DNA from 4 places in the Undibacterium sp. Ji50W genome. Region 1 is predicted to be linked to each of the others. Evidence: predicted binding sites of a transcription regulator. Region 1 holds the regulator's gene; each other region holds the start of a gene.
What was found. The regulator sigma-54, encoded in region 1, starts transcription at its own class of promoters, with help from an activator protein. The targets are predictions, from matches to a motif close to TGGCANGNAANCTGCTTT.
Positions count from the first base shown of each region.

Region 2: adh (aldehyde dehydrogenase) is a predicted target of sigma-54. The motif match lies at 1,052-1,069, and genes of this name have one in related genera.
Region 3: ACO0K9_RS04345 (urease subunit gamma) is a predicted target of sigma-54. The motif match lies at 1,737-1,754, and genes of this name have one in related genera.
Region 4: ACO0K9_RS15805 (circularly permuted type 2 ATP-grasp protein) is a predicted target of sigma-54. The motif match lies at 1,314-1,331, and genes of this name have one in related genera.

Region 1 covers NZ_JBMPOX010000024.1:54,898-58,046, reverse strand. Annotated here, with positions in the region: gene lptA (lipopolysaccharide transport periplasmic protein LptA) at 1-161, shown strand, start outside; gene lptB (LPS export ABC transporter ATP-binding protein) at 162-914, shown strand; gene ACO0K9_RS24140 (RNA polymerase factor sigma-54) at 926-2,413, shown strand; gene hpf (ribosome hibernation-promoting factor, HPF/YfiA family) at 2,523-2,870, shown strand.
Region 2 covers NZ_JBMPOX010000003.1:23,919-27,067, forward strand. Annotated here, with positions in the region: gene ACO0K9_RS07065 (Tex family protein) at 1-806, shown strand, start outside; gene adh (aldehyde dehydrogenase) at 1,129-2,649, shown strand; gene ACO0K9_RS07075 (DUF779 domain-containing protein) at 2,964-3,149, shown strand, end outside.
Region 3 covers NZ_JBMPOX010000001.1:1,022,090-1,025,238, reverse strand. Annotated here, with positions in the region: gene ACO0K9_RS04360 (hypothetical protein) at 1-278, opposite strand, end outside; gene ACO0K9_RS04355 (hypothetical protein) at 356-880, opposite strand; gene ACO0K9_RS04350 (RNA polymerase sigma factor) at 877-1,530, opposite strand; gene ACO0K9_RS04345 (urease subunit gamma) at 1,877-2,179, shown strand; gene ACO0K9_RS04340 (urease subunit beta) at 2,189-2,494, shown strand; gene ureC (urease subunit alpha) at 2,491-3,149, shown strand, end outside.
Region 4 covers NZ_JBMPOX010000010.1:128,697-131,845, reverse strand. Annotated here, with positions in the region: gene ACO0K9_RS15805 (circularly permuted type 2 ATP-grasp protein) at 1-1,280, opposite strand, end outside; gene purM (phosphoribosylformylglycinamidine cyclo-ligase) at 1,537-2,580, opposite strand; gene ACO0K9_RS15795 (AI-2E family transporter) at 2,756-3,149, shown strand, end outside.

The sequences.
Region 1 (3,149 bases):
GCTACCTGGAAGGCAAGAAAGTCACCCAGGAACAGGAGGGGGAATACCTGTCCTATGACAGTAAAAATGATATCGCGGTCGGTACCAATTCAACCACGGGCCAGCATGTAGATGGTCCTAGCCGCGTCAAAATCACCCTGCAACCCAAACAGACCAATTAAATGACTGCCACGCCTAGTACCTTGCTCGTCAAGGGATTGCAAAAACGCTACGGTGCGCGCCAAGTGGTGCGCGACGTCTCACTGGAAGTGAAAAGCGGCGAAGTGGTTGGCTTGCTGGGCCCGAACGGCGCTGGCAAAACCACTTCTTTCTACATGATCGTTGGCCTGGTACCATCCGACGCCGGCGACATCACGATCGATGCCGTCAATATCTCACAACTGCCGATACACCAGAGAGCCGTGCTGGGTTTGTCTTACCTGCCGCAGGAAGCATCTGTATTTCGCAAGCTGACGGTAGAAGACAATATCCGCGCCGTACTGGAATTGCAAAAAGATGCCAATGGAAAATTTCTTTCAGAAAAATCCATTGTCAAAAGACTCAACGCCTTGCTGGCCGATTTGCAGATTGAAAAGATCAGGGAAAACCAGGCGCTGTCACTATCAGGCGGTGAACGCCGGCGGGTAGAAATTGCCCGCGCCCTCGCCACTAATCCGCGCTTCGTCTTGCTGGATGAACCCTTTGCCGGTGTTGACCCGATAGCCGTGATTGAAATCCAGCGTATTGTGCGCTTCCTCAAGGAGCGCGGTATCGGCGTGCTGATTACCGACCACAACGTGCGTGAAACCCTGGGCATCTGCGATCATGCCTACATCATCAATCAGGGCGCTGTACTGGCCAGCGGCAAGCCAGACGACATCATACAAAATGAATCCGTGCGTCGCGTCTATCTGGGAGAACATTTCCGGATGTGACGGGAATCATCATGAAACAAAGCCTGCAACTACGCACATCCCAGCATCTGGCATTGACGCCTCAATTGCAGCAATCTATACGCTTGCTGCAATTGTCCACATTGGAATTGCACCAGGAGCTGGAAACCCTGCTCATCGAAAATCCCATGCTGGAGCGTGTGGATGATCCACTGGACCATGCCGTGCGGCTGTTGGCCGATGGCGCCATCAATACCAGTAGCACCGCCGCCGATGCAGGGATGGAAGCCCCTGCATCCCGCGAAGAAAGCAACAGCACCACGGAAGTTCAGGGTGATGCCGATAGCGCCGTCAGCAACGAAGCCACCAGCGCCAGTGAAGAGGACTGGAGTTTTGATGATGTGCATCATGGCAGCAAAAGCAGCGATGACGAAGATGGCCGCCCGCAACTGGGTGCTGCCCACATCACCCTGCGTGAACATCTGCAGGAACAAATGCGCCTTAACCTGCGCGAGCTGCGTGACCGCGCCCTGGTCGAGTTGATGATTGATGCCATTGACAACAATGGCTACCTGACAGAAACCCTGGATGAAATCCATGCCAGCCTGCCACTGGAGTTGTGCGTGGAGCCAGAAGAGCTGGCATTTGCCCTGAACATGCTGCAGAGCTTCGACCCGGCCGGTGTGGGCGCTCGCACACCTTCTGAATGCCTGGCCCTGCAAATCAAACGCCTGCCTAACATTGCTTTCGTGACACGCAGGCTGGCCTTGCAGATTGTCGAAACGCAACTGACTTTATTTGCACAAAGAGACTTCACCAAACTCAAGAAAATTCTCGACTGCGACGACGAAGATTTGCGCGACGCACAAACTGTCATCAGACTGTGCAAACCCCGTCCGGGTATCGACTTTGCAGTCGATGAATCGGATTATGTGGTACCAGACGTCATCGTCAAAAAATCAGGCAATGGCTGGCAAGTCACGCTGAATCAGGATGTCATGCCCAAATTGCGGGTCAGTAGCATGTATGCCAACATCATGAAGCAAAATCGGGGGGAAGGCGGACTCGGCTCACAGCTACAAGAGGCGCGCTGGCTCATCAAGAACATGCGGCAACGTTTCGACACCATTTTGCGCGTTGCACAAGCAATAGTTGAAAGACAACGCAATTTTTTCACACATGGTGCTGTCGCCATGCGCCCCCTTGTTTTGCGCGAAATTGCTGATACACTAGGATTACACGAGAGCACTATCTCACGTGTAACAACTCAAAAATACATGCTGACCCCTCACGGCATGTTTGAGTTGAAATACTTTTTCGGCAGCCATGTCGCGACGGAAACAGGGGGAGAAGCATCTTCCACCGCGATACGCGCACTCATCAAGCAGTTGATAGGAGCAGAAGACCAGAAAAGCCCACTCTCTGATAGCAAAATTGCAGACATGCTGGGTGAACAGGGCATGGTAATTGCCCGACGGACAGTTGCCAAATACCGTGAAGCCCTAAAAATCCCCCCAGTGAGTTTGCGTAAATCTTTGTAAGCAAGTCCTTGTAATCACAGTTTGAATTGCTATATATGATTTAGCTCAAGGCAATAAGACAGCAATGAGCTTATCGTTACAGCAAGCAACATCACTATAGGAGCACAGTATGAATCTCACCATCAGTGGACATCACGTCGAAGTAACTCCTGCAATTCGTGAATATGTACATACCAAACTAGAACGTATCAGGCGACATTTCGACCAGGTCATTGATATCGCCGTCATCCTGACGGTGGACAAGCTCCGGGAAAAGGAAAAACGACACAAAGCCGACATTAATCTGCATATCAGTGGCAAAGATATTCATGTAGAAAGTCTGGCGCATGATCTGTATGCTGCGATCGATACGCTGGTAGACAAACTGGATCGCCAGGTCATCAAGCACAAAGACAAGATACAAAACCATCAGCACGACGCCATCAAGCACATACCTGATCCGGCATCGGCTTCATAAGACTCACCACCCCTGCCTTCGGGTTGCGGGTATCCAAAACAAGGACGCGAAAAGCGTCCTTTTTTGTTGGGTGAATGGTTTGAAATAAATCATATATTCAAATCACTAAATGGATTGCCCTCTGACAAGCTGTACAGGTATTACTTCCCTTCCTACGTAGGCAGGAATATAGCGGGCCGGCGATCTAGCAACGTTTGGCATACCACGGTCTGATTTAATGTCAGGTCGGCATTGTTTTACGTGTTTAGCTTTTATGTACTTACCCACAGTATTTAAGAT
Region 2 (3,149 bases), on a different contig from region 1:
CACCTTTGCTGGCGCGTGTCTCCGGCCTGTCGTCCAGCGTGGCGCAAAGCATCGTCAATTTCCGCGATGCCAAGGGTATGTTCAGCTCACGTTCTGACTTGCGTGCAGTACCACGTCTGGGCGACAAGACTTTTGAACAGGCAGCCGGTTTCTTGCGCATCATGAACGGCAGCAACCCGCTGGATGCATCCGCAGTCCATCCTGAATCTTATCCGCTGGTAGAAAAAATTCTGGCTGACATCAAGAAGGACGTGAAGGGTGTTATTGGTGATGCTGGCTTGCTGAAATCTTTGAACCCGGCCAAATATGCCGACGAAAAATTCGGCGTGCCTACCATTACCGACATCATCCGCGAACTGGAAAAACCGGGTCGTGATCCACGTCCTGAATTCACTACTGCCACCTTTAAAGATGGCGTGGAAGAAATCAAGGACTTGCGTCCAGACATGATACTGGAAGGCGTGGTTACCAACGTGGCCGCCTTTGGCGCTTTTGTTGATATCGGTGTACACCAGGATGGTCTGGTGCATATCTCGGCGCTGTCGAACACCTTTGTCAAAGACCCGCATACCGTGGTCAAGGCTGGCCAGGTAGTTAAGGTGAAGGTATTGGAAGTGGATGTAAAACGCCAGCGTATTGCGCTAACCATGCGCCTGACGGATGCGGCACCGGTAGCCGGCAGCAAACCTGAACAGCGCGGCGACCGTAACGATGCCAAGCGCTTGAATCAACACCGTTCACAAGCCCAGGCACCAGCACCTGCTGGCAATGCGATGGCTGCGGCGTTTGCGAAATTGCGTGGGTAATAATATTGCAGCCTGCATATTCCTTCCCCCTGAAGGGAAGGAATATGTGATTTATCCAACTGTCCCAAATTGTGACAGTCTGACCAGTGTTGCGAAATAATGTGACAAGCTCGCACTTGCTGCAACACAAGTACACAGTTACTCCTATCTGAATATTTTGCCATATTTGCTCCTTCCCCCTTCAAGGGGAGGGAATTCATCTGCCTTTTACGCCCAACTATTTCGCCAGTTCAACATCTCCAGCATGGCACGCCGTTTGCGTTGTTATCGATGTGTCGCATTACCTATGCGCACCCTCTAACAAACAACGGAGATCACCATCATGAACATGGCAGACATCAGCAAACTGGGTATCAGCAATCCTTTCGCTAAACGCTACGATAATTTTATCGGTGGCAAATTTGTAGCACCGGTCAAGGGTGAATATTTTGAGAATATCAGCCCCGTCATCGGCCAGGCTTTTTGCGAAGTCGCGCGTTCAACGACAGAAGATGTGGAACTGGCCCTGGATGCCGCCCATGCAGCCAAGAAAGCCTGGGGCAAGACCTCGCTGGCGGAACGTTCCAACATACTCAACAAAATCGCCGACCGCATGGAAGCCAATCTGAGCCTGCTGGCAACGGCAGAGACCATAGACAATGGCAAACCCATACGCGAAACCATGGCGGCGGATATACCGTTGGCCATCGATCACTTCCGCTATTTCGCTGGCTGCATACGTGCACAAGAAGGTTCGGTTGCGCAAATTGATGAGCAGACGTATGCCTATCATTTCCATGAACCTCTGGGTGTGGTCGGCCAGATCATCCCCTGGAATTTCCCCATCCTGATGGCCGTCTGGAAGGTGGCACCGGCACTGGCCGCAGGTAATTGCATTGTCCTGAAACCGGCAGAACAAACCCCCGCTTCCATCATGGTCTTGATCGACCTGATCAAGGATTTATTGCCGCCCGGTGTCTTGAATATCGTCAACGGCTTTGGTCTGGAAGCTGGCAAGCCATTGGCGAGCAGCAAACGTATCGCCAAGATCGCCTTCACAGGTGAAACCGGCACCGGTCGTCTGATCATGCAATATGCGTCGCAAAATATCATCCCGGTGACTTTGGAACTGGGCGGTAAATCGCCGAATATTTTCTTTGCCGATGTCATGGATCATGATGATGCCTTCTTCGATAAATGCCTGGAAGGCTTTGCCATGTTTGCGTTGAACCAGGGCGAAGTCTGTACCTGTCCTTCGCGCGTGTTGATACAGGAATCCATTTACGATCAATTCATGGCAAGAGCCATCAAGCGTGTCGCCGCCATCAAGCAGGGCAACCCTCTCGACAGTACGACCATGATAGGTGCGCAGGCATCGCAGGAACAACTGGAAAAAATCCTGTCTTATCTGGACATAGGCAAACAGGAAGGTGCACAACTCTTGCTGGGTGGTGAAAGAAATATGCTGGATGGTGATCTGGCCAAGGGTTATTACGTCAAGCCAACGATCTTCCAGGGTCATAACAAGATGCGCATCTTCCAGGAAGAAATCTTTGGGCCAGTGGTGTCGGTCACCACCTTCAAGGATGAAGAAGAGGCACTCTCGATTGCCAACGATACCTTGTACGGTCTGGGTTCTGGCTTGTGGACACGCGACGGCTCACGCGCATTCCGTGTTGGTCGCGCCATAGAAGCTGGCCGCGTCTGGACCAATTGCTACCATCTGTATCCAGCCCATGCGGCCTTTGGTGGTTACAAACAATCCGGCATAGGTCGTGAAAACCACAAGATGATGCTGGATCACTATCAGCAGACCAAAAACCTGCTGGTGAGCTATAACCCGAATGCGATGGGGTTCTTTTAGTAACCATTAAGTTCAAGACCTCTCAACACAGAGGCACGGAGGAAAGCAGGAAACCGTCAGGATTTTAGCTCCTTCCCCTTCAAGGGGATATTTGTGGGAATTCGCAAAGCATTGCTTTGCGCCACAAATATCTAAGCCGCATGCAAGCGGCGCAGTGGAATGGTTGGGATGGGGATGGGGTTCTTCAGAAAATGGAATAATGGCCCATCAACTGAAACCCATCCCCACCCTAACCCTCCCCTTGAAAGGGAGGGAATTTATATCTGGATTTTTGTTAAATGAAGTAACAAAAAAAACATAGGATACAGAAAAAAATGACCAACGCACCTGCCCGCGTCACCGCTACACCTGCTGCGCTGGAATTTATCAGTGCGCTGCAAAACAAATACGGTCCGCTATTATTTTTCCAGTCGGGTGGTTGCTGTGATGGCAGTTCGCCACTGTGTTACGCCAGGAATGAATATGGCATCGGTGACGCCGATGTGTATCTGGGCGATCTG
Region 3 (3,149 bases), on a different contig from region 1:
GATATGATGGTGTTAATGTGTTTGCCATCAGGTAAATCTGCCAGTGCGGCCAAGGGCGGCAGAGGAGTGATTGGCGTCATGGGCGTCATTGGGCTCATGGGGGCCATTGGCGGCATCGGTGCCATGGGTGCCATTGGGGTCACCTGTATTATTTCTATCCGTTGGCCGGACTGTTTTTCTTCTGCCGGTTCTGGTGCCGCATTGTCGTTGATGACGTTGGCTTGTGCCATTGCCCAGGAAGATCCGAGGAGAATAAAGAGGGGGAGTTTGCCGTTCATGGGGTGTCCTTGTTTTGTCGGGTAGCTTAAAAATCTGTTTGTTTAGTCAGTGTTTCAGTCAGTGCTGGAAAAGGGTTTTAATATTTGAGCAGGCGCATGGCCAGGGGCGTACCATCAGCATCCACCAGCATCTGGGCTTGTACCAGGTCGCCGGCCATTTCGGGGTTGACCGGCATGCCCAGGCTGGCCAGCCATGCAGCGGGTACTTCTGCTTCCAGCATGCGCGGTGTTTCATTGTTCAGGCGTTCCAGTGGCACCAGGGCGATGAAGGGTGGCAAATTAAAGGGTGGCAAATCTGCGTTGGCATAGGCAGTATTGGGTGGTGCCGGGTCTTGCATGCGGGTAGGGGCCAGCACCATCATCATGAACAGGCCCAGGCTGCCACCTACTGTCAACATGCCGCCCAGCCATAGGTGCCAGCGCCTGATGCGCGCCTGCTTTTTGTCTTTGGCTTGCTGGTTGGCAAAGGCTTTCAATAAAAGCTGTTCAGTTGCTGCTGGGGCATCCAGTTGTTGCAGTTCTTCACGCAGGATGCTGAATTGCCTGTCCAGCGCGGCGTCCATGTTGCCTGCATCATTCACGGAATTTACTGGGGATGTCATTGTTCTGTTCCTGTCATTGTTGCGTTTGCTCTTGATGCGGTTGCTGATGCTGTTGTCGTGCGCATGGCCAGTTCCGTGCGCCATCCCATTCTGTCGCTGTACTGCAAGATGGTGGCACGCGCCCTGGACAAACGAGAACGCACAGTGCCTATGTCTATGCTACAAATCACGGCGATTTCTGCATACGAAAGTTCTTGCAGCTCATACAAAATAATCACGTCACGATAATGCGGGCGCAGCACGCTCACTGCCTGTCTTACATGTTCTGTCAACTGCTGGCTGAAGATGGCGTCTGAGGTTTCTGCCGTTTCGCTCATCAATACTTCTTCCTGGTCTTCATCCCCCTGAGCTGGCAATGGCTGATGGCGGCGTTGGGCCTGGTCTTGTTTCAGCAGCAGGTTCCTGGCAACGCCAAACAAAAAATTTTGCAAATTACCCAGGCCAGCGTCATAGCGATACGACCTGGTCAGCAAGCCCATGAATACGTCCTGCACGACATCGGCGGCCAGCGCGCTTTGGCCGCAGCGCATCAGGGCATAACGATAAATCGGTCCTTGATGGCGTTGGTACAGACGCTGGAATGCCGCAGCATCGCCATCACGCATTTGCCTTAGCAAGCTGGAGTCTGTATCCCCGGTATCTGTTTTCATTCGTGTGCGGTTGTCTTCAGCTTGGATTTGGTTTTGGTGGAACAAGGTCTCTTGTATGTATTACTCTGAACCAGCTCAAAAGTTCCAACTATTTTTCTGCAGGGCTGTTAATCTGATATTTATTAAAATTGCACCCTATTGGTGATAGATGTGCCTTTATTTGGTGCGCAGTCATGCAATATGGCTTGCATAGGCTTACTTAGGCTTGGTTCAAAACTTGCTGTGTTGCTTTTAATAATGTTTGAGTAGTAAAAGTTGATATTCGGTATCTGACTACTTGTTATTTTGAAAATCAACCGAAATAATGGGAAAGCGCAGTTACTACGCAGATGACAAGAAAGAAGATATGGATCTGACACCCAGAGAAAAAGATAAATTGCTGATATTTACCGCCGCCTTGCTGGCAGAGCGGCGCAAGGCACGTGGCCTGAAACTGAATTACCCGGAAGCAGTCGCCCTGATCACCGCAGCCATCATGGAAGGCGCACGCGATGGCAGGACGGTGGCAGAACTGATGTCGGAAGGCACGCAAATACTCAGCCGTGCCGATGTCATGGAAGGGGTGCCGGAAATGATTCCTGATATCCAGGTTGAAGCAACCTTCCCGGATGGCAGCAAGCTGGTTACCGTCCATCACCCCATTCCTTAGGAGAAGACAATGATACCAGGCGAAACCCTGATAGAGGATGGGGACATTGAATTGAACGTGGGTCGCACCGTCGTCAGCATTACTGTGGCCAATAGCGGCGACAGGCCGATACAGGTTGGTTCACATTTTCATTTTTATGAAACCAACCCATCCCTGCAATTTGAACGTCAACTGGCCTACGGCATGCGCCTGAACATTGCTGCTGGCACGGCCATCCGTTTTGAACCGGGGCAGCATCGCAGTATAGAGCTGGTGGCCTTGGCTGGTGACAGAAAAGTCTATGGCTTCAGCGGCAAAGTGATGGGGGCGCTATGAAAATTTCGCGTCACGCTTATGCTGAAATGTTTGGCCCGACCACAGGTGACCGCATCCGTCTGGCAGATACCGGCCTGTTCATAGAAATTGAAAAAGACTTTGCCATTTACGGTGAAGAGGTGAAGTTTGGCGGTGGCAAGGTGATTCGTGACGGCATGGGCCAGTCACAAAGACCACATGCCGAAGTCATGGATACAGTCATCACCAATGCGGTCATTATTGATCACTGGGGCATCGTCAAGGCAGATATCGGTATTAAAAATGGTTTGATTGCTTGCATAGGCAAGGCCGGCAACCCTGACATACAGTCTGGCGTGGACATGGCCATTGGTGGCGCGACAGAAATCATTGCCGGTGAAGGCAAGATCGTGACCGCGGGCGGTATTGATTCACACATTCATTTTATTTGCCCGCAACAGATTGAAGAAGCGCTGATGAGCGGCGTCACCACCATGCTGGGCGGCGGCACAGGCCCGGCCACTGGCACGGCAGCCACCACCTGCACCCCGGGGCCCTGGCATCTGCATTCCATGTTGATGGCGGCAGATGCTTTTCCCATGAACCTGGGTTTTATGGGTAAGGGTAATGTCAGCCTGCCTTTACCGCTGGAAGAGCAGGTAAGGGCCGGTGCCATAGGCTTGAAGCTGCATGAAGA
Region 4 (3,149 bases), on a different contig from region 1:
GGGGCGATGCCATTTTCAACAAAAGTCGGGCAGGATGACAATGCCAGCGTGGGCTGGGCGATATAGCCATCCGGCTTGGCCAGCAGGCGCTGGCGGAAATCTTCTATCTGCTGCTTGCTGGAAGCAGGACCTACCAGCATGCCGTAACCGCCAGCCCCATGCACTTCCTTGACCACCAGTTCGGACAGGTTGGCCAGGGTGTAGGACAGGTCTTCCGGTTTGCGGCATTGAAAAGTCGGTACATTATTCAATATCGCTTCTTCAGACAGGTAAAACTTGATCATGTCCGGTACAAAAGGATAGATGGATTTGTCATCTGCCACACCAGTACCGATGGCATTCGCCAGGGTGACCCGACCGGCACGGTAGACTGACAGCAGGCCAGGAACCCCAAGCGAAGAATCCGGACGGAAAGCCAGCGGGTCAAGGAAATCATCATCAATACGACGATAAATCACGTCCACCCGCTTCGGCCCGCGCGTCGTACGCATGAAAACGGTGTTGTCATTGACGAACAAATCCTGGCCTTCCACCAGTTCCACCCCCATTTGCTGCGCCAGGAAAGCATGTTCAAAATAGGCCGAGTTATACATGCCGGGGGTCATGACCACTACTGTCGGGTCATCCACGCCCATGGGTGCTACCGAGCGTAAATTGTCCAGTAACATGTCGGGATAGTGATCAACCGGGGCAATCTTGTTGCGGGTAAACAGCTCGGGGAAGAGGCGCATCATCATCTTGCGATCTTCCAGCATGTAAGACACGCCGGAAGGCACGCGCAAATTATCTTCCAGCACATAAAACTCGCCTTCGCCGGCACGCACGATATCCACTCCGGCAATATGGGCATAAATATCCGAAGCGACCGAAATACCCTGCATTTCTGGCCGGTATTGTGCGTTTTTGTATATTTGTCCGGCAGGGATAATGCCTGCCTTGATGATCTTCTGGTCATGATAAATATCATGAATGAACATATTCAGTGCCTGCACCCGCTGGACCAGGCCTTTTTGCAATTGCGCCCATTCATTCGCAGGAATGATCCTGGGGATGATGTCAAAGGGGATCAGGCGTTCGGTACCGGCATCATCACCATAGACAGCAAAGGTGATGCCGACGCGGCGGAAGCTGAGGTCGGCTTCGGCGCGCTTGCGCTGTAGCTGTTCTGCAGACTGCTGTGCCAGCCAGGTGCAAAATTCGCGATAATGCTCGCGGGTGTGACTGTTATTGCTGGGCGTGCCTGCATAAACGGCCGCCATTTCATTGAAAAATTTTGCCATGTTCAAGTCTCGCGGTTACAGTACAACAACAGCATATCAAGAAACGTGCCAGTTCACTCAGCGATTTGCAGGAACAGGGTTTTGCTCAGAAAGGGGTGTTGTTTAGCGCGCAAAATATGCCAGCCGAATGCGAGGCTGAAAAGAACGCAGGAGGAATGCGGACAAAAACGCGGACAGAAACGCGGGGCTGGGATGCTACAGACAACACGCAACCTGGCTGGCAGGTTGCATTGCTACGGATATAGTATCGACGATACTAGACTACGATAGTCTGATGCTCATCGCCGGCACGGGCACGGATTTCACCAATCCGGTATACGGTTTCACCGGCTGCGGCCAATTGTGCCAGGGCAGCATCTGCCAGCTCAGCTGCGACAATCACCACCATGCCTATGCCGCAATTGAAGACGCGGTGCATTTCTGCGTCGGCCACACCACCATGCTGTTGCAGCCAGGTGAACAAGGGTGGCAGAGTCCAGGCATCTTTATGCAGGACGGCAGTCAGTTTGTCACCCAATACACGCGGGACGTTTTCAACCAAACCACCACCGGTGATGTGGGCCATGCCTTTGACTTCCAGGGATTCCATCAGGGCCAGCAAAGGTTTGACGTAGATGCGGGTAGGTGCCATCAGGGTATCGCCCAGGCTGCGACCATGAAAATCGGCACTCAGGTCTGGCTTGGCGACTTCAATGATCTTGCGTACCAGCGAGAAGCCGTTGGAATGGATGCCGGACGAAGCCAGACCCAGAATCACGTCACCGGGCTGTATCTTGCTGCCATCAATGATTTTGGATTTTTCTACGGCACCAACTGCAAAACCGGCCAGGTCATATTCACCATCAGGGTACATGGAGGGCATTTCGGCCGTTTCACCGCCGATCAGGGCGCAACCGGCTTGTTCGCAACCAAAGGCCACGCCCTTGATGACGTCGGTAGCAGTTGTCACGTCCAGCTTGCCGCAGGCAAAATAGTCGAGGAAGAACAAGGGTTCTGCACCTTGCACCAGGATGTCATTGACACTCATGGCCACCAGATCGATGCCTACCGTGTCATGCTTGTTGAGGTGAAAAGCCAGTTTCAGCTTGGTGCCCACGCCATCGGTGCCGGAAACCAGGACAGGTTCCTTGTATTTTTTGCTGACTTCAAACATGGCGCCAAAACCGCCTATGCCAGCCATGACACCTTCGCGCATTGTTCGTTTGGCAAAAGGTTTGATGGCGTCAACCAGGGCGTCGCCAGCGACCATATCGACACCAGCGTCGGCGTAAGAGAGAGAAACAGGGGTAGAAGTGCTCATGATATTCGGCAATAGGGGCAGGAGGCGGTAAAATAGAGGAATTGCCAGAAAAGTCCGGCAAAACCGCTATTTTAACAAATTGACCGCGAAAACTCTGTTTTTTGGGACCATGCAGTAAATTCGATGTCACCTTGACTACTATTGACTACTATATTGACTACTAAGCAGCCATAAAATGCCATTTTCTTTTACGTCGGAGCAAAAACAATCCATGCTGTGGCTGGCCCTGGCATTTGGCCTGCTGCTGTTGCTATCACTGCTGGGCCCGGTGCTGATGCCTTTCATCGTTGCCAGCATCCTGTCCTATGTGCTGACACCCTGGGTGGACAAGCTATGTGCGCTGCGCATACGCAGATTTGGCCTGCCACGTTCGGTGGCCGCAACCCTGATTATTGTGGTGCTGATTGCAGTCGTCCTGGCCATGCTTCTGATCATGATACCGATCTTGCAAAAAGAAGTCCCGCAGTTGCAAGACCAGATACCGCGCTTTTTTGACAAGCTGGATCAAATGCTGGCCCCCATGCTGTCTGAGTTTGGCATCAAGGTAAGACTGGACAGCAATGGCATCA